DNA from 3 places in the Janibacter sp. RAF52 genome. Region 2 is predicted to be linked to each of the others. Evidence: riboswitches for the same ligand, from Rfam matches in the RefSeq annotation. Region 2 holds a riboswitch; each other region holds the start of a gene.
The links. A riboswitch is a leader RNA that binds a small molecule or an ion and turns the genes downstream of it on or off. The one in region 2 is predicted to bind S-adenosylmethionine.
Positions count from the first base shown of each region.

Region 1 (9,492 bases), on a different contig from region 2:
GATGAGCTTGCCGACCTGCTCCTGCGCGGCGGCGACGACCTTGGGGTGGCAGTGGCCGGTGCTCACGACGCCGATGCCGGAGGTGAAGTCGAGGTGGCGGTTGCCGTCGACGTCGAAGACCTCCGAGCCGAGGGCGTGGTCGATCGTCACGGGGGTGGCCTGCTTCAGCAGGGGGGACAGCGCTGTCATCGGGACCTCCGAGGTCGGGTTGTTCGTCTGATTGTTGACAATACGTCTACGGTTGGGGAGACGGCAAGGACGCTGACGAAGGAGCCTTCCATGACGACCACCGACACGCCACAGGTCACCCGCGAGCAGGAGCGCGAGGCCATCGCCTCGGTGCCCACCGGCCTCTTCATCGGGGGCGAGTGGCGCACGACCCGCGCGACGATGCCGGTCGACGACCCCTCGACCGGCGAGCACCTCGCCGAGGTCGCCGACGCCGACCCCGACGAGGCCGCTGCGGCCCTCGACGCCGCCGTCGCGGCGCAGGCGGAGTGGGCGCAGGTGTCGCCCCGCGAGCGCAGCGAGATCCTCACCAGGGCCCGTGACCTCATGCTCGCCGACGTCGACCGGCTGGCGCTGATCATGACCCTCGAGATGGGCAAGCCCCTGACGGAGGCGAAGGGGGAGGTGGCCTACGCCGCCGAGTTCTTCCGCTGGTTCGCCGAGGAGGCCGTGCGCATCGACGGCGGCTTTATGACCGCGCCGGCGGGCGGCTCGCGCTTCCTCGTCGCCAAGCAGCCGGTCGGCCCGTGCATCCTCATCACCCCGTGGAACTTCCCCATGGCGATGGGCACCCGCAAGATCGGGCCGGCCATCGCCGCCGGGTGCACGTCGGTCATCAAGCCTGCGGCAGAGACGCCGCTGTCGACCCTCGCGCTCGCCGACATCCTCGTGCAGGCGGGCCTGCCCGCGGGCGTGGTCAACGTCGTGACGACGAGCAAGAGCGACGACGTCATGCGCCCGATGATCCTTGACCCGCGCTCGCGCAAGATCTCCTTCACCGGGTCGACGCCGGTCGGCAAGCACCTGCTCGAGCTCGCCGCGAAGACCGTCATGCGCACGTCGATGGAGCTCGGCGGCAATGCCCCCTTCCTCGTCTTCGACGACGCCGACCTCGACGTCGCCGTCGAGGGGGCCATGGCGGCGAAGATGCGCAACATCGGCCAGGCCTGCACCGCGGCCAACCGGATCCTCGTGCAGCGTCCGGTCGCCGAGGAGTTCGCCCGTCGCCTGGGGGAGCGGATGGGCGCCCTGCCGATGGGCCGCGGCGTCGAGGAGGGCGTCGTCGTCGGGCCGCTCGTCAACCAGAAGGCGGTCGACAAGGTCGACGAGCTCGTCCGCGACGCGCTCGACCGAGGTGCCACCGCGCAGCTCGGCGGCGCCCCCGCGGACCGCGACGGCTACTTCTACCCGGCGACCGTGCTCACCGGCGTGCCCGCGGAGGCGCAGATGGGCAGCGCCGAGATCTTCGGCCCGGTCGCGGCGATCACCGAGTTCGACACCGAGGAGGAGGCGATCGCGCTGGCCAACGACACCCCCTTCGGCCTGATCTCCTACGTCTTCACCCAAGGCCTCGACCGCGGCCTGCGGGTGAGCGAGGCGCTCGAGGCCGGCATGGTCGGCCTCAACCAGGGCGTCGTCTCCAACCCCGCCGCCCCCTTCGGCGGGATCAAGGAGTCCGGCGTCGGCCGCGAGGGCGGCTTCACCGGCATCGACGAGTTCCTCGAGACGAAGTACATCGGCATCAAGGTCTGATGTCCGACGCGGCAGGATGGGAGCCATGACCCTCCAGCACATCGCCCTCGAGTGCGACTGGCAGGCGGCGCAGTCCGCTGGCAGCTATCCCGTGTCCACGCGCGGGCGGACGATCGCCGAGGAGGGGTTCATGCACTGCAGCGGGTCGGCGGAACAGCGCGACGGGGTGGTGGCCCGCTTCTACGCCGACGTCACCGAGCCGCTCCTCGTCCTGACGATCGACGAGGCCTCGCTCGGGGGGCACGGCCTCGACGTGCGCTACGAGCCGGCGGTCCTCGGTGGCGACGAGCTCTTCCCGCACGTCTACGGCGGTGACCTGCCGATCGGGTGCGTCAGCCAGGTCGACCGCCTCCGTTGACCGACGAAGGGGGAGTCAGCTCCCCTTCGCGATGGCGGCCGTGATCGCCCCGGTGACGTCGACGAGGTCACCCGGCGCGAGCTCGAGGTCGAGCCCCCGCCGCCCGCCGCTGACGAAGACGGTGTCGTGGGTGAGGGCCGACTCGTCGAGCACGGTGGTCAGACAGCGCTTCTGGCCGATCGGGCTGATGCCGCCGACGACGTAGCCGGTGGTCTTCTCGGCGAGCGCTGGGTCGGCCATGCTCGCCTTCTTCGCGCCGACGGCCGCGGCGAGGGCCTTGAGGTCGAGCTGGTGGTCGACGGGCACGATGCCGACGACGAGCCCGTGGTCGCGGGGCAGGTCGGTCTGCGCGAGCAGCGTCTTGTAGACCCGAGCGGGCTCGACCCCGAGCGCCTCGGCGGCCTCGAGCCCGTAGGACTCGGCCCGCGGGTCGTGGTCGTACGGGTGCTCGGTGAACTCGATGCCCGCGGCGGCCAGCGCTCGTGTGGCCGGGGTCGCGCCGCCCTTCGCCTTCTTGCCCATGGGCCCAGTGTCCTAGGTCCCGCAGTAGGTGATGTAGCCGCGGGTGAAGTCGGGGTCGGCCGGCTCGGCGTAGCGCCCCCACCCCTCCCGCTCGTCGAAGGGGAACCGCAGCGCCTCCAGCAGCTGCTCGAAGGGGGCGAGGTTGCCCGTGTGCGCCGCGGCGAGAGCCTCCTCGACGAGGTGGTTGCGGGGGATGTGGACCGGGTTGGTCTCGTCCATGATCGCGGCGCTGGCCGCGGGGTCCTTCCCCTCGCCGTGCAGGCGGGTCAGCCACCGGTCCTGCCAGGTCTGCCACCGCGGCAGGTCCTGGATGCGGTCCAGGGTCGGCGTCGGCTCGTCGCGCAGCACCCGGGCAAGGTCGCGGAAGAGGCCGGTGAAGTCCAGCGCCTCCGCCGCCGCGACCTGCAGCAGGTCCTCGACGAGCCCGGTGTCCTCGGCGACAGCGCGGCCCAGGCCGAGCTTGCGCCGCAAGAGGTCGAGCCGGTGCTGCTCGTAGGCCGGGGTGAAGGCCTCGAGCCGCTCCTGCGCCTGCGTCACGAGGTCGTCGGCCTCGCCCTCGGCGAGCGGGATGAGGCACTCGGCGAGCCGGGCCAGGCCCCACGTCGCCATCGTCGGCTGCGCGGAGTAGCGGTAGCGGCCACCGGTGTCGACGCTGCTGAAGAAGGTCTCCGGGTCGTAGGCGTCGAGGAAGGCGCACGGGCCGTAGTCGATCGTCTCGCCGGAGAGGGTCATGTTGTCGGTGTTCATCACCCCGTGGACGAAGCCGAGGGACATCCACTGCGCGACGAGTGCGGCCTGTCGCTCGACGACCGCGGACAGCAGCGCCATCGGGTCCCTAGGCGGCACGTCGGGGTGGTGCCGGGCGCGGGCGTGCTCGACGACGGCAGCGAGCTGCTCGCGGCTGCCCTGGCTCGCGACGAGGACGAGCGTGCCGATGCGCAGGTGCGAGGCCGCGACCCGGGTGAGGATGGCGCCGGGCAGGGGCCGTTCACGCAACACCTGCTCACCGGTCGCGACGGCGGCCAGGGCGCGCGTCGTCGGGACGCCGACCGCGTGCATGAACTCGGAGACGAGGACTTCGCGCAGCACCGGGCCGAGGGCCGCACGGCCGTCACCGCCCCGGGAGAAGGGAGTGCGCCCGGACCCCTTGAGTGCGATGTCGCGGCGTCGGCCGTGGGTGTCGACGACCTCCCCGAGCAGATGCGCCCGACCGTCGCCGAGCATCGGGGAGAGATGACCGAACTGGTGTCCGGCGTAGGCCTGGGCGATCGGCTCGCAGCCGTCGGCGATGGCATTGCCCGCGAGGACGGCAACCCCCTCTGGGGAGCGCAACTCCTCCGGGTCGAGGCCGAGCTCGACGGCGAGGCCATCGTCGAGCGCCAGCAGCTCGGGGGCGCGCACGGGGACCGGGTCGACCCGGACCCCGAGCCAGCCGAGGTCGCGGACGAAGGTGTTGTCGCAGGGCCACCTCATGCCCCCACCATCGCAGACGCTCACGCGCGTCGAGCAGGTGGCCGGCCCAGTGGAGCGATGCGTGACGACGTCGTCGGGCTGGCTGCCCCCTTCGGGTGGACGATGCCCTCCTGCACGGTGACCCACGGGGTTCGCGTCGTCTGGTGTCCACCTTCCGTCAACCTGACCTTGGTATCCATGACCCATGCAGCAGAACCTCCGCGAGTACATCGACCGGCTCATGGTCGAGGGCTACACCGTGCGTGACGACCAGGGCGACGACCCGATGCTCATCGCCCCCGACGGCAAGGCCGTCGAGACCTGGCGGGAGAACTACCCCTACGACTCCCTCATGGAGCGCGAGGAGTACGACGTCCAGAAGTACCTGCTGCAGATCGAGCTGCTGAAGTTCCAGAACTGGGCCAACGACACCGGCCGCAAGTTCGTCGTCCTCTTCGAGGGCCGCGACGCGGCGGGCAAGGGCGGCACGATCAAGCGCTTCACCGAGCACCTCAACCCGCGTGGTGCCCGCGTCGTCGCCCTGACGAAGCCGAGCGACCGCGAGCTCGGGCAGTGGTACTTCCAGCGCTACATCCAGCACCTGCCGACGAGCGGCGAGATCGTCCTCTTCGACCGCTCCTGGTACAACCGGGCCGGCGTCGAGCGGGTCATGGGATTTTGCAGCGACGAGCAGTACGAGGGCTTCATGGACCAGGCCCCGAAGATCGAGCGGATGCTCGCCGACTCCGGGGTGCACGTCACCAAGCTGTGGTTCTCGGTGACCCAGCAGGAGCAGCGCACCCGCTTCGCCATCCGCCAGATCGACCCGGTGCGCCGGTGGAAGCTCTCCCCGATGGACCTCGAGAGCCTCGACAAGTGGGAGGCCTACACCGAGGCCAAGGAGGAGATGTTCCGCCGCACGGACACCCGCCACGCGCCGTGGACGGTCATCAAGTCCAACGACAAGAAGCGCGGCCGGATCAACGCGATCCGCTTCTTCCTCAACCAGTTCGACTACGAGGGCAAGGACTCGCAGGTCGTCTTCACGCCCGATCGCAAGGTCGTCTCCCGAGGCCGCAAGACCGAGGGCGACTGATGCCACCCGGTCCCTGAGCGGGTCCCACGTTCCGCGTGGGCGGTCGCTCAGCGACCGTCTCGAAGGTGGTCCCTGAAGAGGTCGCTCAGCGACCGTCTCGAAGGGCCGGCAAAGGTCGACATCGTGGCCGCCCGGGTGCAGGGTGACCCCGTGACCAAGGATGCTGCCACCCGCCTGCCCCGCGGCCGGGCCCTCGCCGACATCGGCCCGCTCGAGCAGCTGCGCGCCGGCCGCCTCGGCGTCCGCCTGCCGCTCCTGCTCGCCGGGCTCTTCCTCTACGGGGCGTCCATGGCCATGGTCCTGCGCGCGACCCTGGGGCAGATCCCGTGGGACGTGCTGCACGTCGGCGTCTCGCAGCACATCCCGCTGAGCTTCGGCACGATCGTCATCGGCGTCTCGCTGCTCGTGCTGCTCGGCTGGATCCCCCTGCGGCAGAAGCCCGGTCTGGGCACGATCGGCAATGCCCTGCTCATCGGTCCGTCGGCCGATCTCGTGCTGTCGATCCTCGACGAGCCGTCCGGCACGGTCTGGCGGGTCGTCCTGCTGCTCGGCGGCGTGGTGCTCAACGGCGTCGCGACAGGCATGTACATCGGCTCGCAGTTCGGACCCGGCCCGCGCGACGGTCTGATGACCGGCCTGGCTCGCATCACCGGTGGTTCGATCCGGGGTGTGCGCACCGGCATCGAGGTCGCCGTGGTCGCCGTCGGCTGGCTGCTGGGCGGCACCGTCGGGGTCGGCACGATCCTCTACGCCGTGGCCATCGGGCCGCTGGCACAGCTCTTCCTGCCGCTCTTCACGGTTGAGCTCGGGCGCCCCGTCCCACCCTCCGATACATAACTGGACGTAATGGTTCGGATCATGTCACGTTATGGGTAGGTCATGAGTCCCAGCGCGAAGCCCCGGCTGGCTGGGCGGCAACCCTCCTCCCTTCGGTGGGGTGCCCCGGGTGAGGACCTGGGCGCGGTCGACCGACCGGGCCAAGCGAGGGGCGTTGCCGCCCCGTGATCTCCACAGGAGCACCCATGTCCGCCACCGCCACCGCCACCGCCTCGACCATCCTCACCTCGAGCGTGCAGGGGCGCCTCGTCACCGGGACCGAGGTCGCGATCACCTCCCGCCAGCACGAGTTCACCATCGACGAGCCGGAGAGCCTCGGCGGCGCCGACCGGGGCGCAAACCCGATCGAGCACCTGCTCGCCGCCCTCGCCTCGTGCACCGTCATCAGCTACCAGGTCTGGGCCGGCAAGCTCGGCATCGCGGTCGACTCCATCGACGTCGACCTCGAGGGCACGATCGACCTCGCCGGGTTCTTCGGCACCGACGAGACCGTGCGTCCCGGCTTCCAAGGGATCGAGCTGGGTATCCGGGTAGCCGGCCCGGCGAGCGAGGCGGACTACCGCCGCCTCGAGCAGGCCGTCGCCGAGCACTGCCCCGTCCTCGACAACCTGACGCTGGGCGTGCCGGTCACGACGTCCCTCGAGGTGGCTCCCGCCGCTGCCTGAGGGCCACGCCGGGGCTACTTGCTAGCGCGCGACCTCGCGCAGCGATCCGTCGACCCGTCGGGTCCAGCCACGTGAGTCGAGGTGCTCGAGCAGCGGCACGGCCACCCGGCGGGTCGTGCCGAGCGCCTGCCGGGCGGTGCTCAGGGTGAAGGGCTGCTCCAGCCCCGCCAGCACCCGCATCGCCCGGGCCGGACCGTCGGGCAGCAGCACGACGTCGTCGGGCAGTCGCAGCAGCCGCCCGAGGCGCGCGGCCGCGGCGAGCTCAGCAGGCCCTAGGCCGAGGTCGTCGAGGTCGCCCCGTTCCGGCGCATCGAAGGGGGAGTCCCGCAGCCTCCCTTCGACCGCCGCGACCCCCACCTCCGCGGGACCGAGGCCGGCCGCGGACGGATCGTGGACCCGGCCGCCGGTGATCGTCAGGTCGGTGCCCGAGACGAGCCTGCGGACGAGCTCGGGGCCGAGCGGCGCAGGGAGGTGCTCCGGCAGCAGCAGTGCCCTGGCGGCCTCGGCGACGGGCATCCCTGCGCTCAGGCGATCGGCACCGTGGTGGGCGGCGACCCACTCGACGAGCTCGGCTCGCCATGACTCCCACGCCCGGGAGTCGACCAGCCAGTCGCCCTGCCGCACAGCGGTGCTCGGCACCGGCAGGCCCAGTCGTTCGAAAGTGGCGACGCGATCTGCCGACCGGGAGCGCAGACGGGTCGTCGCGAGATCACCTCCGGCCAGGGCCTTGGCGCGGCGGGCGGCGGCACCGCGTCGGGTCAGCGGGAGCGGGTCGACGTCGAGGACCCGCACGGCCCACAGCCGCCGGCTGCCCGGGTCGCGCAGGATCGCCCGGTCGCCCACCCGCCACGGCAGATCTACGCGCGCCGACAGCCTGGCGAGGTCGTCACCGAGCGGCCGCACGTGCACCGGCACGTCGATCGACCCCACGTGCAGCGTCGCCTGCTCCGGCAGCCCCGCGCCGTCCTCGAGGTCGTGCGCACCCTGTGGTATTTCCGTAGGGACATGCGTCCCCGGTCGCATCTCCCTAGGGACATGCGTCTCCTTCCGTATTTCCCTAGGGAAATGCCGGCCAGGCGCGCCACCCACCTCGGTGAGCCGCACGTCGACGGTCGGGGCGAGCGCCCAGGCCCCAGGGGTGAGCAGGGCGGCCGTGCGCCCGACCTGATCGACGCGGCGCAGGTTGACGGCCGTCCGTGACACCGGCCCGACCTCGTCGCGGGCCTCGTCCTGGCTGTGCAGCCCGCGGACCGTCACCTCGCGGGTGGAGCCGTGGTCGAGCAGCAGCAGCCGGTCGCCGGTGCGGATCGTGCCGGCCCCGAGCGTGCCCGTGACGACGGTGCCCGCACCCGATAACGAAAAGGCCCGGTCGCACCAGAGTCGCACTGCCGCAGCGGGATCCGGCTCGGGCAGCCGGGCGGCGAGGTCGGCGAGCGCGGTGCGCACGTCATCGAGGCCGATCCCCTTCGACGCTGCCACCTCGACCGCCGGCACGTCGAGACCGGCCCCGGCCAGGCGCCGACCCGCCTCGCCACGGACCGCTGCAATGCGGTCGTCGTCGGCGAGGTCGCAGCGGGCGATGACGAGCAGCCCGTCGGTGATGCCGAGCGCCCGCACGGCCGCGAGGTGTTCGCTGCTCTGCGCCTGCCAGCCCTGATCCGCCGCGACGACGAAGACCACGGCCGGCGCCGGCCCCAGCCCCGACAGCATCGTCCCGACGAACCGCTGGTGCCCCGGCACGTCGACGAAGGCCACCTCGGCCCCGCCCGGCAGCGTCGTCCACGCATAGCCGAGCTCGATGGTCAGGCCGCGCTCCTGCTCCTCGGCGAGCCGGTCGGGGTCGCGCCCGGTGAGGGCGCGCACGAGCGTGGACTTGCCGTGGTCGACGTGGCCGGCGGTCGCGAGCACCCGCCTCATGACGAAGGGGGCCCCGCGCCGGTCGCGTCGTGGGCAGCGCTGTCGCCCAACGCCGCTCGTAGAGCACGCTCGATGTCGGTGTCTCGCTCGGGCGGCACGCACCGGAGGTCGACCAGGCCCCGGCCGCCCTCGACCCGGGCCAGCACGACGGGCACGTCGCCCGGGGGCCGCCGCAGCCGCTCGACCGCCTCGACGGGCACCTCGACCGCCCAGCCGGGCAGCGGTACGCCGGGGGCACCGCCACCCCCGACGCGGCCGTCGACTCCGACGACGTCACGATGCAGCGCCGCGGCCAGGGCGTCGACCCTCGGCCGCAGTTCGTCGGCGGTCGCGCGCAGGGCTGCGGTGACCGGTGGCACCGGGCCACGCACGGTCGCCTCGAGCGCGGCGAGGGTGAGCTTGTCGACCCGCAGGGCCCGGGCGAGCGGGTGGCGGCGCAGCCGCTCGACGACCTCGGCGTCACCGAGGACGAGGCCGGCCTGGGGCCCGCCGAGCAGCTTGTCGCCGCTGGCGGTCACGATCGTCGCGCCGGCGCGCAGCCAGGTCGTCGCGTCGGGTTCGTCGGGTAGCAGTGGGTCGGGGGTCAGCAGCCCGGAGCCGATGTCGGCGACGACCGGCACCGGTGAGCCGTCGGGCCGGGTCAGCCCGCGCAGCTCCTCCAGCCCGACCGACGTGGTGAAGCCGTCGACGCGGAAGTTGCTCGGGTGCACCTTGAGCACGCACCCGGTCTCGGGGCCGATCGCGTCGGCGTAGTCGCGCAGGTGGGTCCGGTTGGTCGTGCCGACCTCGCGCAGGCGCGCGCCGGTCGAGGCGATGAGGTCGGGCAGACGAAAACCGTCGCCGATCTCGACCATCTCGCCGCGCGAGACGACGACCTCGCGGCC
Region 1 is NZ_JBFRDY010000005.1:129,812-139,303, reverse strand. Features, by position in the region: gene AB4Y78_RS08730 (aspartate aminotransferase family protein) at 1-189, opposite strand, end outside; gene AB4Y78_RS08725 (NAD-dependent succinate-semialdehyde dehydrogenase) at 280-1,761, shown strand; gene AB4Y78_RS08720 (DUF952 domain-containing protein) at 1,787-2,119, shown strand; gene ybaK (Cys-tRNA(Pro) deacylase) at 2,135-2,641, opposite strand; gene AB4Y78_RS08710 (protein adenylyltransferase SelO) at 2,654-4,114, opposite strand; gene ppk2 (polyphosphate kinase 2) at 4,299-5,189, shown strand; gene yczE (membrane protein YczE) at 5,340-6,026, shown strand; SAM riboswitch class IV at 6,065-6,179, shown strand; gene AB4Y78_RS08695 (OsmC family protein) at 6,212-6,691, shown strand; gene AB4Y78_RS08690 (SelB domain-containing protein) at 6,713-8,608, opposite strand; gene selA (L-seryl-tRNA(Sec) selenium transferase) at 8,605-9,492, opposite strand, start outside.
Region 1: another riboswitch for S-adenosylmethionine. It lies ahead of AB4Y78_RS08695 (OsmC family protein); the one in region 2 lies ahead of AB4Y78_RS01290 (bifunctional o-acetylhomoserine/o-acetylserine sulfhydrylase).

Region 2 (9,492 bases):
CAGGATATCCACGGCCCCTGAGTGGGTCCCACGCCCCGCGTGGGCGGTCGCCCGGCGACCGTCTCGAAGGGCGCCATCCCGAAGGTCAGAAGTCGATCGTCGTCACCGGCCCGACCGGGGTGCGCAGCGCGGCGTCGAGCGCGGCGACCGCGGCCGGTTCACCGGTGACGTACCCGGCGGCGGCGCGGGCCGCGATGGTCTGACCGCCGAGCCACACGGCCCCGAGGTCACCGATGTCGAGCGTGACGTCGGCGGCTGCCTCCGTGCGCTCGAGCGCCCCGACGCCACCGCGCGCGGCCGTCCAGCGCCAGCGGCCGGCCTGCTCGGGTAGGACCGCGTCGCCGACCTCGACGACCACGTCGAGGTCGGCGGCGTGGCCGCGTTCCGTCACGGCGGTCGGCAGGTCGACGATGCGCAGCCAGAGGCAGTCGCTCGGTCCGCCTCCGCCGAGGGCGCGCGGCGAGGGCAGCCACGTGACGAGCGGGTCATCGAGGGTCACCCAATAGGCGGTGCTGCCCATGAGGTCGAGGTCGACGAGCCGCTCGGCGAGCGCCAGCCGGGCTCCGACGTCGGTGGAGAGGAGGAAGAAGACGCCGACCTCCCCCTCGGGTCGTCCGTCGGACCAGCGCGGCGTGCGGTGGAAGTACGCGGCGCCCACGTCCTGGCCGTCGCGGGTGGCCCACAGCAGGCGTGCCGGCTCGCGGTCGCCGCGGCTCTCGGGGCTGTCGATGAGCAGGCGGGCGCAGTCCTCGCGGCTGCGCACGACCTGCCCGGCACCGGTGGCGGCGGCCGCTCGGGCGAGGTCGTGCCACCGGTCCGCCTGGTCAGGGCTCGCCGTCGTGGTCTGCAGGGTCGTCGCATCGGCGAGCGCCCGCACCTGCGGCGGCGCGGCGAAGTTCGTGCCCCGCCCGAAGCTCGAGCGCAGCACCGTGCTCGCCACCCCGTAGCCGAAGCGACCGTAGATCATGTGCTCCGACGCCTTGAGCACGGACAGCGAGCGTCCCTGCTCGTCGCGGGTCCACCGCAGGTGGTGGGCCATGACGGCGGTGAGCACCCCGCGCCGCCGGTGGTCGGGGTGCACCCCGATCCACGTCAGCCCCTCCGCGGGACGAAGGGAGGCCCCCTCGCCTCCCGCAGCCGGCACGGAGACCTCGACGTCCCAGGACCCGGCGGTGCCCGCAGGCTCTCCCCCGCGGGTGGCGACGAAGCCCGCTCGCTGCGGGGTGTCGCGCAGCTGTGCCTCGCGCGGTCGGCGCGCGCTGTCGGCCCAGACGAGGGTGTCGAGCTCGAGCAGGGCCTCGACCTGGCTCTCGTCGGCAGGGTCGATGCGGGTGATCGCGATGTCGCTCGTCATGAGGTCACGCTCGCACCGGGGCGAAGGGCGCGGCAACGCCTTTTTTGATCCTCCCCTACGGCACCGGTGAGACCAGGGGCGACCCGGTGAGGTCGTCGGTCGCCCCCGCCCGTCGCGACCTCTGCGCCTCCTCCCTTCGCTCGGCGGCCGCCTCACGTTCCTGCCGCTCCTGCCGTTCCGACGGGGACTCGGTCACCTTGTCGGCCGCGGCGTCGATGGACTGCCCGGTGGAGATCCCCGACTCGACCCGGGAGACGGTGTGGTTGGTCTTGCGGACGCCGTAGGTGACGATGACGCCGCCCTTGCGGACGTGGCCCGACCCGGCGACGGCTGTCCAGTCGGTCGCGAAGTCGTCGGCCAGGTTGATGCCGGAGGTCTCCCTGGCCCAGTCGGTCGCCTTGTGCCTCCCCCGCACCTTCGACGTGGCCGCCTTGTGCTTCGCCCAGCTCTTGGCATCCGCTCCGATGCGCCGGTGGGCGATGGGGTTGGTCGACTTGTCGGCGGCCCGGATGCTGCGCAGCTCCGCCGCCCGGTCGGCGGCCTTGATGCGCCGCCCGGTCTTGATCTGCCGGCTCAGCGGGATCATCGTGTCGACGGCCGCGAGATAGGTGCTCTTGCCGACGTCGGAGTAGCTGCCCTCGCCGTACACGGCCCGGCGGCCGAACCTGCCGATCGGATCGCCCGCGGCCAGGACGCCCATGGGCTTGACGAAGCCTGAGACCGGGTTGGTGGCGAGCGAGCTCGTCCCGACCCGGCTCGACTGCTCGAAGGTGTTGTAGAGCCGCTCGTCCGACAGGTCCGACCCCACGACGGACAGGCTCGCGGCAACGGCGTGCTCGTCGGCCGCCGCGGCGTCGGCCTCACGGGCGAAGCCGCGCCGGTTCATCTCCCGCGAGTTGGCGGCGGCCCGGTACTCCCGCTCGACCGTCACGTACTCCGGGTCCTCCGGCGTCATCGTCGCCAGGCGCTCCTTGCGGGCCTGCGCGGTGGCGGTGTTGGTGTCGTAGCGCCCCCGGAGCCGCTTGAGGGTCGCCTGGCTCTCCTCGAGCCGGTCGGCGTAGGGGCGGATGATCCGCTCGGCACCGCTCAGCCGGTTGGCGATGGCGACGAGGTCGCTCGGCGTCGTGCCGACCTCCCGCTCGAACATCGTCCCCGAGCACGAGTCCCACACCCCTTTCGTCGAGACGGTGCGCAGCAGGTTGACGACGGTGTGGATGTTGGCCGCGACGGTCTTGAGCTCGTCGGCCTCGGCGCGGATGACGGCGGGGTCGCCCTCCTCGATCGTCCCCGGGTCCTCGAGCGCCATCAGAGGACCCCCCGGTTGCGCTCGTCGACGAGGTCCTCGGTCTCGACGTACCAGGACCCGGCGTCCTGGGCGAGGCGCGCGAGCGCACGCAGCTGCGTGCAGGCCTGCTTGCGCCGGCGCTCGTAGTCACCGATGGCCGCCTCGTAGGCCTGGGTGCCGGTCCAGCTCGGGAAGCCGAAGGTCTCGACCGCCTCGTTGTTGGCCTTGGCCGCCTTCTCTTCGAGGTAGTCGGCGATCGCCGTCAGTTGTCGACCCAGCCCCGCGATGCCCTCGCTGTCGATGGAGATGCGTTGTCCGCCCATGCCCCACACGCTAGGAAAAAACGCCGAGGGGCCCGTGGAGTTCTCCACAGGCCCCTCGGTGCGCCCTTCGAGATGGCCCTTCGAGACGGCTCGTTCCTCACCTCCTCAGGGACCGAGGTTCCTCGCCTCCTCAGGGACCGAGGTTCCTCGCCTCCTCAGGGACCGAAGATCACTTCGCGGCGGCGAAGCCCTGCTCGAGGTCGGCGACGATGTCCTCGATGCTCTCGAGACCGACCGCCAGACGGACGAGGCCGGGGGTGACGCCGGCGGCGAGCCGGTCCTCCTCCGGACCCTGCGAGTGGGTCGTCGAGGCCGGGTGGATGACGAGCGAGCGCACGTCACCGATGTTGGCCAGGTGGCTGTGCAGGGTGAGCCCCTCGACAAACTTCTTGCCTGCCTCGAGGCCGCCGGCGATCTCGAAGGAGATGACGGCACCGGCCCCCTTCGGCGTGTAGCGCTGCGCCTGCTCGAAGCTCGCCGAGCCCTCGATGGACGCCCAGTTGACCGCCTCGACCTGCGCGTGGCCGGAGAGGAAGTCGACGACCTTGCGGGTGTTGTCGAGGTGCCGCTCGATGCGCAGGCTGAGCGTCTCGATGCCCTGCCCGATGAGGAAGGCGTTGAAGGGCGAGATCGCCGGGCCGATGTCGCGCAGCAGCTGCACGCGTGCCTTGAGGATGAAGGACAGGTTGGCCCCGAGCGCGCCGTTGACGCCGAGGTCGGGGCCGAAGCGCAGCCCGTGGTAGCTCGGGTCGGGCTGGTTGTAGTTGGGGAACTTCTCCGGGTCGGCCGCGTAGTCGAAGGTCCCGCCGTCGACGATGACGCCGGCGATCGCGGTGCCGTGGCCGCCGAGGTACTTCGTCGCCGAGTGGACGACGACGTCCGCACCGTGCTCGAGGGGGCGCAGCACGTAGGGCGTGGCGATCGTGTTGTCGACGACGAGCGGCACCCCGGCCTCGTGGGCGACCTCGGCGATGCCGGCGATGTCGAGCACGACCGGCTTGGGGTTGCCGATCGTCTCGCCGAAGAAGGCCTTGGTGTTGGGCTTGACCGCCGCGCGCCACTGCTCGAGGTCGCTCGGGTCCTCGACGAAGGAGACCTCGATGCCGAACTTCGGCAGGGTGAACTTCAGCAGGTTGATCGTGCCGCCGTAGAGCGCGGCGCTGGCGACGATGTGGTCACCCGCCTCGGCGATGTTGACCAGGGCGAGGTGCGTCGCGGACATGCCCGACGCCGTGAGCAGCGCACCGACGCCACCCTCGAGCGCGGCGATCTTCTGCTCCACCGCGTCCTGGGTGGGGTTCATGATCCGCGTGTAGATGTTGCCGAACTCCTTGAGCGCGAAGAGGTTCGCCGCCTGCTCGGTGTCCTTGAAGGCGTAGGAGGTCGTCGCGTGGATCGGCAGCGCCCGCGAACCAGTCGTCGGGTCGGGCGCCTGGCCGGCGTGGATCTGCTGGGTCTCGAAGCTCCAGGTGGAGGGGTCGGACATGTCTGCTCCTTGAGATGTGCGCGCTTGACCGCGACGGACGTCGCGGACCAGGTCGTCTCCCGGGGCACCCCACCGCGGAGGAGGGTTGCCGGCCAGCGAGCCGGGGCTTCGCGCTGGCGCTCAAGACCTGCTGCGATGATAGGAAAAGGGCTGGCGCGCACCAGCCTCCGTCTCACCTAGCGGGCGCGCACCCGGTGGAGCCACCACAGCCCGACGAAGGGGAGGACGAGCGGCAGGTAGCCGTAGCCGGACCCGTAGTGGGACCAGACGGTCTTGTCGGGGAAGAGCTCGGGCCGCACGAAGGACAGGGTCCCGACGGTGACGACGCCGACCGCTTCGACGAGGATCGCGCCGGTGGCCACGCGGGCACCGGAGGGTCCCCCCTTCGCCAGGGCGATGGTCGCGACGACGTAGATGAGGGCGGCGCACGCCGACAGCACGTAGGCGAGCGGGGCCCGGTCGAAGTACTGGGTGATCTGCAGGATCGAGCGCCCGGTCGCGGCGAGCGCGAGCACTCCGTAGACGGCGACGACGACCCGGCCCGGCCCGGTCCCGGTGCTGACCTCAGGCGGGGCCACTGGTCTGCCAGATCTGGAGGATGCGGTAGGTCATGACCCCGACGGTGAAGGCACCGGCGATGACGACGCCCATGGCCCAGCGGGTCTTTTCCTTGAGGGCGATGAAGACGACGACCGGCGGGATGATCGGGAGGGTCAGGGCGTAGGCGAGCATCGTCGCGCCCTCCCCCGTCCCGGTGACGCGGCCGTGGACGACCGCCGTCGTCACCGCGAGCACGAGCAGACCCAGCTCGACGAGCGCCGCGACGAGCAGGAGCCCGTCGTCGACGGGGCGGTCGAGCGCGAGGTAGATCAGGGCCACGAGCCCGAGGGCGGCGACGGCGACCATCACGGCAGTGGTCAGGGGCACAAGCACCGGGCAAGGTTACCCACCCTCGTGGGTGGCACCATCACTGCCATGAGTCCCCAGCGCCCTGGTGCCCAGCAGCTCATCGACGCGGTCGTCGACCCGGACAGCTTCGTCACGTGGGACGAGCCGATCGACACCTCCGGCCTCGACGACACCTACCGGTCGGCGATGGCGGCCGCGGCCGAGCGCGCCGGCACCGACGAGTCGATCCTCACCGGGCGGGCCCGGATCCAGGGTCACGACGTCGCCCTCATCGTCGGCGAGTTCCGCTTCCTCGGCGGGTCGATCGGACGGGCGGCCGCGGGCCGGATCGTCTCGGCGGTCCGGCGTGCGACGACCGAGCGGCTGCCACTCATCGCGGCGACCGCCAGCGGTGGTACGCGGATGCAGGAGGGCACCCCGGCCTTCATGACGATGGTCGACATCTCGGCCGCGGTCGTGGCGCACAAGGCGGCCGGCCTGCCCTACCTCGCCTACCTGCGGCACCCGACGACCGGCGGCGTCTTCGCCTCGTGGGGGTCGCTGGCTCACATGACGATCGCCGAGCCCGGGGCGCTCATCGGCTTCCTCGGCCCGGTCGTCTACGAGACGGTCAACGGCGTCCCCTTCCCGGAGGGCGTCCAAGTCGCCGAAAACCTCGTGGACAAGGGCATCGTCGACGCCGTCGTCCCCCTCGAGGAGCTGGCCGGCATCGCGGCGCGCGCCCTGACGATGCTGTCGGCGACGACCCACCGGCACGCCGACCCGACCGAGCACCCGACGTGGCGGATCGCTCCCTTCGTCTCGCGGCCGGAGCCCGACGAGGAGGAGGTCGCCGCGGTCTGGGGGGCCATCGAGACGACCCGAAGGGGGGACCGCCCCGGTGTGCGGGAGCTGCTGCGGCACGCCGCAGACGACGTCATCCCGCTCAACGGCACGGGCTACGGCGAGTCGGACAAGGGGGTCATGCTCGCTCTGGCCTCCTTCGGCTCGCGGCCGTGCGTGCTCGTCGGCCAGGACCGCCGCTACCAGGTCGCCGAGTCGATGGGCCCGGCCGCGCTGCGCGAGGCCCGTCGCGGCATGCGGATGGCCCGCGAGCTCGGCCTGCCCCTCGTGACCGTCATCGACACCCCCGGCGCCGACCTCTCCCCCCGGGCGGAGGAGGGCGCTCTCGCCGGGGAGATCGCCCGGTGCATCGCCGACATGACGGCGCTCGACGTGCCGAGCGTGTCCGTGCTGCTCGGCGAGGGCACCGGCGGGGGCGCGCTGGCGCTGCTGCCCGCGCAGCGGGTCGTCGCCGCCGGCAATGCCTGGCTCTCGCCGCTGCCGCCGGAGGGGGCGAGCGCCATCGTCTTCAAGGACACCGAGCACGCCGCTCTGCTCGCCGCCCGCCAGCGGGTCGGCGCCCGACACATGCTCGAGGACGGGCTCGTCGACGTCATCGTCGAGGAGTCCCCCGCGGCCCACGAGGACCCGGAGGGCTTCACCCGGGCGATCGGCGCGGAGGTGGCCGCCCAGGTCGACGAGCTGCTCGGTCGGTCCGCGCACGAGTGAGGCGGCGTCGGGTCGATCAACCGGCGATCGCCAGCCCGTCCCACACCGGCATCTCGACGACGGCGCGATCGGTCGCGAGGTAGGTCGCGAGCAGTGGGACGTCGAGCTCGCGGCAGGAGGCGATCGCCGCCTCGTGCCAGGCCCGTGCCTCGTCGTCGGGCTCGAGGCCGTGGGGCCGGCCGATCGCGACGACGAGGCCGCCGAGACGCTCGACGAGGCCACCGACGACGAGGTCGAAGGGGCGGCGCCGCTCGCTCGCCGGCAGGTCGGTACCGCCGAGCTCGCCGATCGTGATCGGCTGGATCATGCGGCAGGTCTCGTCGCACAGCAGGATCGTCAGCGAGCCGCTCTCGCGGTCGCTCTCGCGCACGACGAGGTCGACGACGTCGCGGGCGATCGTCGGGTCGGTCAGGGGTCGGGTGGGCCAGTCACTGGGCAGGTCGTCGAAGCTCATGCCCTGCAGTGTGGCCGGGTCGGCGCAGCCCGCCGCGAGGTTTTCCACAACGGCCCGGCGCAGTCGACGCGGTGGGTAGTGTGAGCCACGGCACCGCGCCCCACCCCCCCGCGTCGAGCCGTCCGTGCCCCACCCACGAGCACCCCAGGAGAGCCACCCGTGGCACTGAGCGTCTTCGACCTGTTTTCGATCGGCATCGGCCCGTCGAGCTCCCACACCGTCGGCCCGATGCGGGCCGCCGTGATGTTCGTCGAGGGTCTGCGTGACGAAGGGGTCCTACCGCAGGTGCGTCGGGTCAAGGCCGAGCTCTTCGGTTCGCTCGGAGCGACCGGTCACGGGCACGGCTCCAACACCGCGGTCCTGCTCGGCCTGTCCGGTGAGCGCCCGGAGGTCTGCGACCCCCGCTCGGTGGCCGGTCGGCTGCAGCAGATCCGCTCCTCGCACCGGGTGAGCCTGCTCGGCGAGCACGAGATCGACTTCCATGAGGACGACGACCTCGTGCTGCACCGGCGCAAGGCGCTGCCCCTGCACCCCAACGGCATGACCTTCACGGCGTGGGGCGACGCGGAGGAGCCGATCAGCGCGCACACCTACTACTCCGTCGGCGGCGGCTTCGTCGTCGGCGAGGACGCCTCGGGCTCGACGAAGATCGTCGCCGACACGACGCCCGTCGCCCACCCCTTCACCACCGGCGACCAGCTGCTCGCGATCTGCCGGGAGACCGGCCTGTCGATCGCCCAGGTCATGCTCGACAACGAGCTGTCGTGGCGCACCGAGGACGAGGTGCGCCAGGAGCTGCTGCACATCTGGTCGGTCATGCAGGAGTGCATCGACAACGGCACCCGCACCGAAGGGGTCCTGCCCGGCGGCCTCAAGGTGCGCCGGCGCGCGCCCCAGCTCCACCAGCGGCTGCGGGCCGAGGGCAGCAGCAGCGACCCGCTGCGCGGCATGGACTGGCTGTGCCTCTACGCCCTGGCCGTCAACGAGGAAAATGCCGCTGGCGGCCGGGTCGTCACCGCACCGACCAACGGAGCGGCCGGCATCATCCCGGCCGTGCTGCGCTACTACGTCGACTTCGTGCCGGGCGCGGACGAGGACGGCATCTGTCGCTTCCTGCTCACCGCGGCGGCGATCGGCGTCATCTACAAGGAAAATGCCTCGATCTCGGGCGCCGAGGTCGGCTGCCAGGGCGAGGTCGGCTCGGCCTGCTCGATGGCGGCCGGCGCGATGGCCGCGGTTCTCGGCGGCTCCCCCGCCCAGGTCGAAAACGCCGCGGAGATCGGCATGGAGCACAACCTCGGCCTGACCTGCGACCCCGTGGGCGGGCTCGTGCAGATCCCGTGCATCGAGCGCAATGCCGTCGCCTCGGTCAAGGCGATCACCGCGGCCCGCACCGCGCTGCGCGGCGACGGCTCGCACGTCGTCTCGCTCGACAAGGTCGTCAAGACGATGCGCGAGACCGGTCGGGACATGAAGGTCAAGTACAAGGAGACCGCTCGCGGCGGTCTGGCCGTCAACGTCATCGAGTGCTGAGGCCTCCCCCTTCGACACGACGAAGGCGCCGCCCCCATCGGGAGCGGCGCCTTCGTGCGTGCGGCGGGGGACCTACTTCTTCTTGATCTCCCAGTCACCCGCGGCCTGGACGACGATGTACTTCGTGCCCTCCTGGACTGTGGTGGTGCCGTCGTAGCTGTCGTACTCGCTGATCAGGCGGTCCGGGTAGTCGGAGGCACCGACGGCCTCGACCTTGATGTTGCCGATGAAGGAGTCCTTCGGCTGCGTGTACTTGACCGCGATGTCGGACTTCTTGCCGTCCCACTTGAAGACCTTGGAGCCGTCACCCTTCTCGGTCGAGCCGAAGGTCGGGGCCTTGTCGATCTTCGTGAACTTCACGGTCCACGAGCCCTTGGTGTCCATCTCGATCTTCGTCGTGCTCGTGTTGTAGCCGGTGAGGTTGTACGCCACCGTGCCCTTGGCCGCGTCGGTCGACGTGAGGATGTACTCGGAGTTCTTGTCGTTGAAGTCCAGGCCCTTGATGCTCAGGCTGTCGTACTTCTGACCGTCGTAGGTGAACTCCATGAGGCCGGCGCCGTCGCCACCGGGGACGTTGACGACGCTGTGGCCGCTGCC
Region 2 is NZ_JBFRDY010000001.1:268,775-278,266, reverse strand. Features, by position in the region: gene AB4Y78_RS01305 (GNAT family N-acetyltransferase) at 86-1,354, opposite strand; gene AB4Y78_RS01300 (hypothetical protein) at 1,410-2,660, opposite strand; gene AB4Y78_RS01295 (hypothetical protein) at 2,660-2,962, opposite strand; gene AB4Y78_RS01290 (bifunctional o-acetylhomoserine/o-acetylserine sulfhydrylase) at 3,132-4,448, opposite strand; SAM riboswitch class IV at 4,464-4,576, opposite strand; gene AB4Y78_RS01285 (hypothetical protein) at 4,625-5,026, opposite strand; gene AB4Y78_RS01280 (hypothetical protein) at 5,013-5,381, opposite strand; gene AB4Y78_RS01275 (carboxyl transferase domain-containing protein) at 5,424-6,908, shown strand; gene AB4Y78_RS01270 (hypothetical protein) at 6,925-7,362, opposite strand; gene AB4Y78_RS01265 (L-serine ammonia-lyase) at 7,522-8,895, shown strand; gene AB4Y78_RS01260 (DUF2510 domain-containing protein) at 8,968-9,492, opposite strand, start outside.

Region 3 (9,492 bases), on a different contig from region 2:
CCGTGCTCGTGGGCGGCGCGACCGGCGGCCGCGACGAAGGCGTCGATGCACTCCCTTCGCTCGGGTCGGGCCGCTGCGAGCGCGGCTCCGTCGCCACTGGCCTGGGCGGCGCGCATCCGCTCGCCGAGGGCGAGGAGCGCGGCCACGACCTGCGGCTCTTCCCGCGCGACGACGTTGACGAGGTGCGCGGGGACGGTCGGCTTGCGCAGGGCCTTGATCGCGGCGGCCAGGTCGGCGTCGCCCTCGTCCTTGGCCGCGGTCACCCACCGGGTGCGGGTGGCGACGAAGTCGGCCAGGGGTGCTGCGTAGACGTCGGCGACGGCCTCGCTCAGCTCCACGGGCTCAGGCGCGCTCGTCGGCGATGCGGGTGAGGCGCCCGACGTACCGGGCCCAGCGCCCTTCGTCCCACTCCGGCAGGTTGTTGCCCTCGGAGCGCAGCCCGACCCGACCGTCGATGTGCTCGCGCAGGATGTCGGCGTGACCGGCGTGGCGGGCCTCGTCGAGGGCCATGTGCACGATGACCTGCCCGAGCGTCACCGAACGGCGCTCCGGCGGCCACCAGGCCACGGTGCCGGGGGCGTCCACGGGCAGCGCCTCGATCGTCGCGTCGGCGTGGGCGAAGCAGGCCGCGCTCCAGGCGAGCACGTCGGCCATCGACTCGCCCTCGGTCGCAAACATGTCCTCGTTGTCGTCCGGGTCCACCCCCTCGGCCTCCCACGGGAGCACCAGGTCGCTCGGCCGACCGAAGGTCTCGCCGAAGTAGCCCAGCTCGCACGCCGCCGCATGCTTGTACAGGCCCAGCAGGTTGGTCCCCGTCGGCGTCCGGGGCAGCCGCGCCTCCCGCTCGCTCAGCCCCTCGAGCTTGAGCAGCAGCGCCGCCCGCTGGGCGCGCAGGTGGTCGTGCAGGGCGGTCTTGAGGTCGGCCATGGGACCAGCCTGCCACCGGGGACCTACTGCGAAGCGGGCGAAGGGGGACGGAGCGGACGGGCGAGGAGGGTCGGTGCAGCGTCAAGCCGACGTCGAGAACGACAAGGCGCCCACACGAGGACGAAGGACGTCGGCAGCGCGCCGGCCCTCCTCGCCGGGAGCGGGGGGCACACGGTCGTGGCTTCGAGACGCTCGTTCCGCCCACGCGGCGCGTGGGACCCAGCTCCTCAGCCAGCGGTGGGGTCTCGTCCAGAGATCCCCAAGGTGGGCGGCCTACCGTCGTGGGATGGCTCCGACATCTCACCCCGGGCGTTGGCTGGCCGGGCTCACCCTGCTCCCCGTCGCCGGCACCCTCGTCGCCGCGGCGCTGCAGTACGTGCGCACGGATCAGACGGGGGCCGTCTTCACCTTCCTCTTCTGGAACCTCTTCCTCGCGTGGATCCCCTTCCTCCTCGCGCTCGCGATGACCGGGCTGGACCGGCTCCGGGCCCCCGGGTGGCTGCTCGCCGCCGTCGGCGTCGTGTGGCTGCTCTTCCTGCCCAATGCGCCGTACATCATCACGGACTTCATCCACCTCGACTGGATGCACGGTGCACCGCTGTGGTTCGACGCCCTGCTCATCGGCTCCTTCGCCGGGACGGGGCTGCTGCTGGGCCTCGCCTCGCTGCTGCTCGTGCACCGGATCGTCGCCGCCCGGATGGGGGCGGCCGCAGGCTGGGCGCTCGCCATCGGCTCTTTGGCCCTGACCTCGCTCGGCGTCTACCTCGGCCGCTTCCCCCGCTTCAACTCCTGGGACGTGGTGACCAACCCGCGTGGTCTCGTCGACGTCGTCCTCGGCCGACTCCTCGACCCCTTCGGCAACCCCTTCCTCCTGCAGTTCGCCGCGGCGATGACCGGGGGTCTGGTCGCCGCCTACCTCGTGACGTGGGGCATCGGTCGAGCCCTCGAGGGCGGTCATCGGGGTGGGGTGGCACAGTACGGCGGGTGAGCACCCCCGCCCGCCCCGCGCAGGAGCGGCCGCCCGTCCCGGCCGAGATCAAGGCGCTCGTCGCCGCGGCCTTCGTCATCGCCGTGGGCTTCGGCCTCATCACCCCGGTCCTGCCGCAGTTCGCCCAGAGCTTCGACGTCGGCGTCACCGCCGCCTCCGTCATCGTCTCGGCCTTCGCCTTCTTCCGTCTGCTCTTCGCCCCTGCGGGCGGTGCTCTCGTCACCCGGCTCGGGGAGCGGCCCGTCTACATCCTCGGGCTGGTCATCGTCGCCCTGTCCACGGGCGCCTCGGCCTTTGCCCAGTCCTACTGGCAGCTGCTGATCTTCCGCTCGCTCGGCGGCATCGGGTCGACGATGTTCACCGTCTCGGCGATGGCCCTGCTCGTGCGCATGGCCCCGCCACTCATCCGCGGCCGCGTCTCGTCGATGTACGGCAGTGCCTTCCTCATCGGCGGGGTCATCGGCCCCGTCATCGGCGGCGCCCTGGGCGAGCTCGGGATGCGGGTGCCCTTCGTCGTCTACGGCGTCGCGCTGCTGCTCGCCGCGGCCCTCGTCGCGATCATGCTGCGGGGGACTCCCCTTCGCGCCGACCCGCTGCAGGGCGCACTGCCGCCGATGACCGTGCGCGAGGCACTCGGCGACAGCGCCTACCGCGCCGCTCTGGTGTCGGCCTTCGCCAACGGGTGGACCAACTTCGGTGTGCGCGTGGCGATCCTTCCGCTCTTCGCCGTCGCGGTCGTGGGGGAGACGTGGGCCGCCGCCGTCGCCCTCGCCGCAGGTGCGGCCGCGACCGCCATCACCCTGCAGTTCTCCGGTCGGATCGCCGACACCCTCGGCCGCCGCCTACCCATCCTCGTCGGCCTCGGCCTGAGCGCCGTCGGCATGGGCGCCATGGGTCTCGCCGGTGGCCTCGTCGGCATCCTCGTCCTGACGACGGTGCTCGCCGCCGGCGCCGGCCTGCTCAACCCGGCCCAGCAGGCCACCGTCGCCGATGTCGTCGGCAACGGCCGGTCCGGGGGCAAGGTGCTCGCCGCCTTCCAGATGTGCCAGGACGCGGGCGGCATCGGTGGGCCCGTCGTCATCGGCGCGGTCGCCGACCTCTGGGGCTGGCAGTGGGCCTTCGCGCTCAGCGGGCTCGTCAGCGCCCTCGCCATCATCCCGTGGTCGCGGGCCCGCGAGACCCTGGCGGCACCCGCGGGATGATCCGGCGCCCTCCGCGCGTTGCCCCCGACATGCAGATCGACATCTGGTCCGACATCGCCTGCCCCTGGTGCTACATCGGCAAGCGGCGTCTCGAGACCGCCCTGACCGACCACCCGCAGCGCGACGACATCCAGGTCACCTGGCACAGCTACCAGCTCGACCCGTCGCTGCCGGAGCACTACGAGGGCACTGAGGCCGACTACCTCGCCTCGCGCAAGGGGATGCCGGTCGAGCAGGTGCGCGAGATGTTCGGTCACGTCGCCGAGCAGGCCGCGGGCGAGGGCCTGGCCTACGACTTCGACCGCCTCGTCGTCGCCAACTCCGCCCGCGCCCACGAGCTGCTCCACCTGGCCAAGGAGCGTGGTCTGGGTGACGAGGTCAAGGAGGCACTGCTCTCCGGTCACTTCGAGCACGGCCTCGACATCGGTGACGTCGACGCGCTCGTCCGGGTGGGAGTGGCCGCCGGTCTGGACGAAGGGGAGGTCCGCGCCTCCCTCGCGGACGGCCGCTACGAGGCCGCCGTCGCGGCCGACATCGACTTGGCGCGCCAGATCGGGGTGACGGGTGTGCCCTTCGTCGTCGTCGACATGAAGTACGCCGTCTCCGGGGCCCAGCCGCCCGAGGTCTTCCGCGAGGTCGTCGGATCGAGAACGACGACTCGTGGTTGCGCAGCGCCGCGCTCTGGGTGTTCGCGCACACGACGCGGACCGGGGTGACGAGGATGCGGAACGCGCTGGAGCCGTCGTGGCTGTTGAGCGCGGCGATGTTGAGGTCGACGCGGTCGGTGCCGCCGACCGTGAGCGAGTCCGGCAGCTGCATCGTGATGAACACCTGCCGCCCGCCGCGCAGCGACCCGGCGGTGTCGAAGATCGCGCCCGACTCGTCGGCCAGCAGGTTCAGGAACTCGGCGTGGTCCTCGTTCTGCAGCGGGGTGTAGCCACCACCGACGACGCCGAGCGCTTCGGGCTCGCCGGTGAACGGGTTGGTGCGCACCGTGGCGAAGCCGGGGACCTCGATCGCGGTGACGCCGCCCTCGCTGACCTCGGCGGTGGTGAGCGGCAACTTGCGAACGTCCCAGCCGCCCAGGTGGCCGAGCCTCATGGCCTCCTCGGCGGTGAACGCGCGGTCGCGAACGGTGGTGCCCAGGCGGTGCCAGGCGTCCTTGCGGGCGAAGACGGCTGCTGCCTGCGTGCCGTGGGTCTCGATCTCGTGTGACATGTCGGGGTCCTCCCGGGTAGCGGATCAAACGAACTGAGTTCATTCTATGGTTTCTATTCCACTGAGGGCGGTTCTCCACAGGAAGAACCGCCCTCAGGTGGGGGAGGGGAGCCGATCAGGCGGCGCTGTCGCTGGCCTCGTCGCTGGCCTCGGCGGCGTCGGCGTCGCTGTCGTCCTCGGTGCTCGGCTGCGGCTCCTCGCCGAGCAGGATCCGCTCGACCTCGCTGGGCTGGTAGCCCCACTCCACGAGCGCGCCGAGCACGCGGGCGTCCCACGCGGTCGGGTTGCGCCACGAGTGCTTGCCGGTCGTGGCCTCCCACGCGGCCACGACGGCGGCGAGCGTGGTCATGGTCGCGGCCTTCGGCGTGCTCGCCTTGGTCGCGATCTTGTGGCACTCGTCGTGGCCCGCGCCGTAGTAGCCGGTCGGTCGGTCGACACCCAGCAGCGTGAAGAGCATCGGGTGCCTGTGGTCCATGGCCTTGCTCAGCGAGTGGTGTCCGGTGACGACGGCCTCGCAGATCAGGGCCTCGGCTCCCTTCGGGGCGGTCTTGCGGGCGACGAAGGTGGCCAGCCACTCGCGGCGCACCGTCTCCGCGCTCGCCCAGGCCTTGTTGTTGGCGATCACGCGGCGGCGCTCCTCGCGGCGGGCCTCGGCCTCCTCCTCGCTCTCGCCCTCGTCGCCGCTCTCGGCGGGGGCGCTGCCGGACCCTCCGCCGCGACGGCGCAGGCCGGAGGCGTCGAGGTCGGTGACGACCCACACCGGCACGTACTGCTGGTAGGGCTCGGCGGGCTCGTAGTCCTCGTCCTCGTCGGTGCCGTCCTCGCTCTCCTCGTCGTACTCGTCCTCGGGGTAGACCCACTCCTTGACGACGTGGACGCGAGCGCCCGGGACGTTGGGCCACTCCTCCTCGGGCAGCGGCTCGCCGTCCTCGGTGACCAGCCGCTCGATGCGCAGCACCTCGTCGGCCTCCTCGACCTCCTCGGCGCTCAGCACCGGCAGGCCCTCGGCCCGCAGCCGCTCGACCTCGGCGGCGTCGGCCTCGCGCCCGGCGGCCTCGTCGCGCAGCCGCTGGGCCTCGTGGGTCAGCGAGCGCCGCCACTTCTTGGTGTTCTCCAAGCGCTCGACGGCCTCGCGGTCGTGCTCGAACTCGGCGAAGATCGCGGCCTCCTCCAACGTCAGGTCGCCGGAGTCGAGCCGGTTGCGGCTCTGGTCGGCCTTGGTGACCGCCAGGGCGGCGTTCACGGTGGGGCGGTCGATGCTGGTGCGCTTGGCGATCTGCGCGGCGCTCACGCCGAGCAAGGCCAGCTGCTCCACGCCCGCGACGATCTCGGCCTCGCGCATCCCGGCACGGTGGATGTTCTCGACCATCTGGTCACCGATTCGGTCGGCGTCGGCGGGCTGGGGCACGACGCGGGCCGGGATGAGGCCGGTGGGGGTGCCGACCTCGGCGGCGGTGACCGTGCGGCGCTGGCCGCGCAGCAGGACGTACTGGCCGTCCTCGTTGCGGTAGACCGTGACGGCCTCCAGGACGCCGCGCTCCTTGATCGACTTGCGGAATTCCTTGTGGTCGGGTCGCAGGTCGTTTCGGACGTTGGTGCCGATGATGATGTCGGCGGGGTCGAGGTGCAGGAACTCCTCGGCCGCGACGGTCTCGGTGGCCTCGTCGGTGGCGGTGTCGGCGGGGGTCTGGATGGTGTCGGTCATGTTGCGGTCCTCCGTGAGTAGAATAGAAAGAACTGACAGGACTAAGTCTCCCAGCGGGGGCCGACGGCTACCGGGCCACGGGCCGAACCTGTGGAAAGGTGGGCACCCGGTGAGGGTGGGGATTACCCCGGCCTCGGCGGGCGTGGACTTCGCTGCGGCGGCGCGGCGCAGCCGCACCTCGTAGCTGGCTGGAACGGAAGGAATCGAACGAGGGTGGGAACGGCTGCGCAGGGCCCCGACCGGGAATGCAGCGGCGTTGGTGTTAGTCGCTGCAGCTCGGCGCCGGCGGATGAGACCAGGGGAGTGACAAGGTGACGAGCCAGACCACTACCCCGGTCGGGATCTACTGGAAGCCCGGCGTGTGGGACCTCGCCCGGTCGGCCTACATCGCCGACCTGGACGCAGACGCCGACTCGCCCGGCTCGTTCGTCGGCTGGCTCGCCCAGGCGCTCGAGCTGCACGCCCGGCGCTCACCACAGCAGCGGGCCGAGCTCGCGGCCGCGGGCGAGAAGCACCCCGCCCTGGTCAGCGTGACCCGCAAGAGCTTCAACAAGAAGCACGACCTGCCGGCCTCGACAATCGAAGCGGTCGAAGACGCACTCGTGGCCGACCGGCAGGAGCTCGGCCGGATGCTCGCCCGCTCCGCGTTCGCCCAGGAGGCGGTGATCGTCGCCGCCGAGGATGCTCGCCGGCGGCTGGGCCGCGAGTTGCCGCCGCCTCCGCAGAAGCTCAGCAACCGTCCGCCGCGACGCCGACCGGCGCGATAGCCCGAGACGACGCCGGGAGGGTTGTGTCGGTGGCACGCCCTACCGTTCAACCAGGTCAAGAGCCCAGCCCGCACGCCTCCGGACGTGGGCTGGCGGCAACCGCGTCACCCGACACGGTGCCCTTCGGAGAAGACCCGGGCCGCGCGCACCCTGCCGCCGCCACGACGGGAAGGAACCACCCATGCACAAGTACGAGCCCTTCGAGTACCGCGGACACCGCTACGACATTCAGACGATCGCCGCGGACCTCGAGTTCGTTGGCCTGCGTCGGTCGCTTGAGGCCGCGAAGGCCGCCGGCCGCACGCTAAGCGGCATCGAGGGGATGTTCATGGAAGAGATGCGGGACACCATCCTCAAACGGGCTCGCGGCATCCACCAGAACACCCGGCTGGGCATGCCTGAGGCGGTCTGCTCCTGCGGCCTGATCGTCCCCGCCGACGTACCCCTCGACCGGGCAACGGGCCACCTCGACGACCAACTCTGGGAGCCGGTACGAACCATGCTGGTCAGTTGCTCCAACGACTGGTGGCGCGAAGGTCTCCCCTGCCGCGCGTACTGCCAAGCCTGCGGCTGGCTGGGCGAGGACGCGCCGTACGCCGAAGCGGAGCAGGCACGGCTGGCGCACACCTGTGAGGAGTCACGATGAGCATCCGGATCACCCAGACGACCGTGGCCGGCTTGGAGACGACCACCGATGCCGACGACCTGGCCGGCGTCATCCTTGAGGCCACCTGCACGGTCACCATCGAGGGCGTGGTCGATCTCGACGCCTTGCGCTTCGAGGGCGAGCCACTCGACCCCTCCGCGTGGGACGACCCGGACCTGGAGGATGCCTGCAACTGGTGGGCTACAGCGCACCGCGTCTTCGTAAACGGCACGCAACTCTTCGGCGCGACCACGGTGGAAGGTGAGCTCGTGTTCGTGTCCGGTGGCGGGATCCGCCCGCAGGAGACCTGGGGCGAGGTGATCGCCGTTTACTGGGACAGCTCGGTGTTCCAGGGTCCGCAGGAAGGCGTAGGCCTGGCGCAACGCCTCCCCGTCCTCCCGGCCCACGTAGCCGCCGGCAGTCAGCGCCGCCAAGGCACCCAGGGTCGAGGAGACCCGCAGCGACCGGTCGGCGCGACCGTGCACCAACTGCATCAGTTGCACCGCGAACTCCACGTCGCGCAGCCCGCCCGAGCCGAGCTTCAGCTGACGGCGCGCCTCCTTGGCCGGGATGTGTTCCAGGACGCGGCGTCGCATCGCCTGCACATCGGCCACGAAGCCGTCCCGCTCGGCCGCGGTCCAGACGAACTCGGCGGCCATGTCGGTCCACTCGATGCCCAGGGCCAGGTCGCCGGCGACCGGCCGGGCCTTCAGCAGGGCCTGGAACTCCCAGGTCTTGGCCCAGCGCTCGTAGTAGCCGCGGTGGCTGGCCAGGGTCCGGGTGAGCGGCCCCGATCGACCCTCCGGACGCAGGTTCGCATCGACCGGCCAGATGGTGCCCTCGGCGGTCTGCTCGGAGCAGACCGCCGGATGTCGAGCTCGGCGAAGGTCACGCCCAGCAACTGCGAGAGTCGGGTGGCGTAGCCCTTCGACGTCTCCCCGGTGGCGAAGCCCGGCATGGTGAAGGCCAACACGTCCGAACGCGGCCGACCGAGCCGATCCATCGCCTTGCAGGCCACGATCAGGGCGTGCGTGGAGTCGAGCCCGCCGCTGACCCCGATCACCGCCTTGGGGGTGCCGATGGCCCGCAACCGCTGCTCCAGGCCAGCGACCTGGATGTGGTAGGCCTCGTAGCAGTCCTGGGCCAGCCGGGCCGGGTCATCGGGCACGAACGGGAACCGGTCCACCTTGCGGAGCAACCCCAGGTCATCGGTGGGCGGCTCGAGTTCGAAGGAGATCTCGGTGAACTCACCGTCCCCGATCTCCAGGGCACGGGCGTTGTCGTCGAAGCTGCCCTGACGCAACCGCTCCTGGGTGATCCGGCCCAGGTCCACGTCGGCCACCGTCAGGGTGGGGCGTTCACCGTGCGGAGCGGCGAACCGTTCTCCCTCGGCAAGCAGGGTGCCCAGTTCGTAGATCATCGTCTGGCCGTCCCAGGCCAGGTCGGTGGTCGACTCCCCCTGCCCGGCGGCCGCGTAGACGTAGCCGGCCAGGCAGCGGGCGCTGGCCGAGGCGACCAGCTGACGCCGGTCCTCGGCCCGGCCGATGGTGATCGGCGATCCGGACAGGTTCACCAGCAGCGTGGCTCCGGCCAGCGAGGCCCGCGCCGAGGGCGGCACCGGCACCCACATGTCCTCGCAGATCTCCACGTGCAGGGCCAGGTCGGGCAGGTCGGTGGCGCGGAAGATCAGGTCGGGACCGAACGGCACCTCGATCTCGTCGGCCAACTCATCCTCGAAGTCGTCCTCGAATCCGTCGGGCCCGGCGCTCGCCTGGTCCTGCTGGGCGCGGCGCAGCCCGGGCAGGGTCAGGTACTCCCCCTCCAGGCCGACCCCCGAAGCGAAGTGACGCTTCTCGTAGAACTCCCGGTAGTTCGGCAGGTAGGTCTTGGGCGCGACGCCCAGCACCTCACCGTCCTTGACCACCACCGCGCAGTTGAAGAGTCGGTTCCGGTGTCGGATCGGGGCACCGAAGACCAGGACGGGGGTGAGCCCTTCGGAGTCGGCCGCGATCCGTCGGATCTGGGCATGCACCGTCTCC
Region 3 is NZ_JBFRDY010000005.1:30,002-39,493, reverse strand. Features, by position in the region: gene AB4Y78_RS08265 (hypothetical protein) at 1-338, opposite strand, end outside; gene AB4Y78_RS08260 (DinB family protein) at 343-927, opposite strand; gene AB4Y78_RS08255 (DUF1361 domain-containing protein) at 1,214-1,915, shown strand; gene AB4Y78_RS08250 (MFS transporter) at 1,912-3,117, shown strand; gene AB4Y78_RS08245 (DsbA family oxidoreductase) at 3,147-3,833, shown strand; partial or broken gene AB4Y78_RS08240 (DUF932 domain-containing protein) at 3,817-4,335, opposite strand; gene AB4Y78_RS08235 (ParB/RepB/Spo0J family partition protein) at 4,451-6,040, opposite strand; gene AB4Y78_RS08230 (hypothetical protein) at 6,352-6,807, shown strand; SAM riboswitch class IV at 6,861-6,979, shown strand; gene AB4Y78_RS08225 (hypothetical protein) at 6,989-7,453, shown strand; partial or broken gene AB4Y78_RS08220 (bifunctional [glutamine synthetase] adenylyltransferase/[glutamine synthetase]-adenylyl-L-tyrosine phosphorylase) at 7,795-8,313, opposite strand; partial or broken gene AB4Y78_RS08215 (NAD(+) synthase) at 8,370-9,492, opposite strand, start outside.
Region 3: another riboswitch for S-adenosylmethionine. It lies ahead of AB4Y78_RS08225 (hypothetical protein); the one in region 2 lies ahead of AB4Y78_RS01290 (bifunctional o-acetylhomoserine/o-acetylserine sulfhydrylase).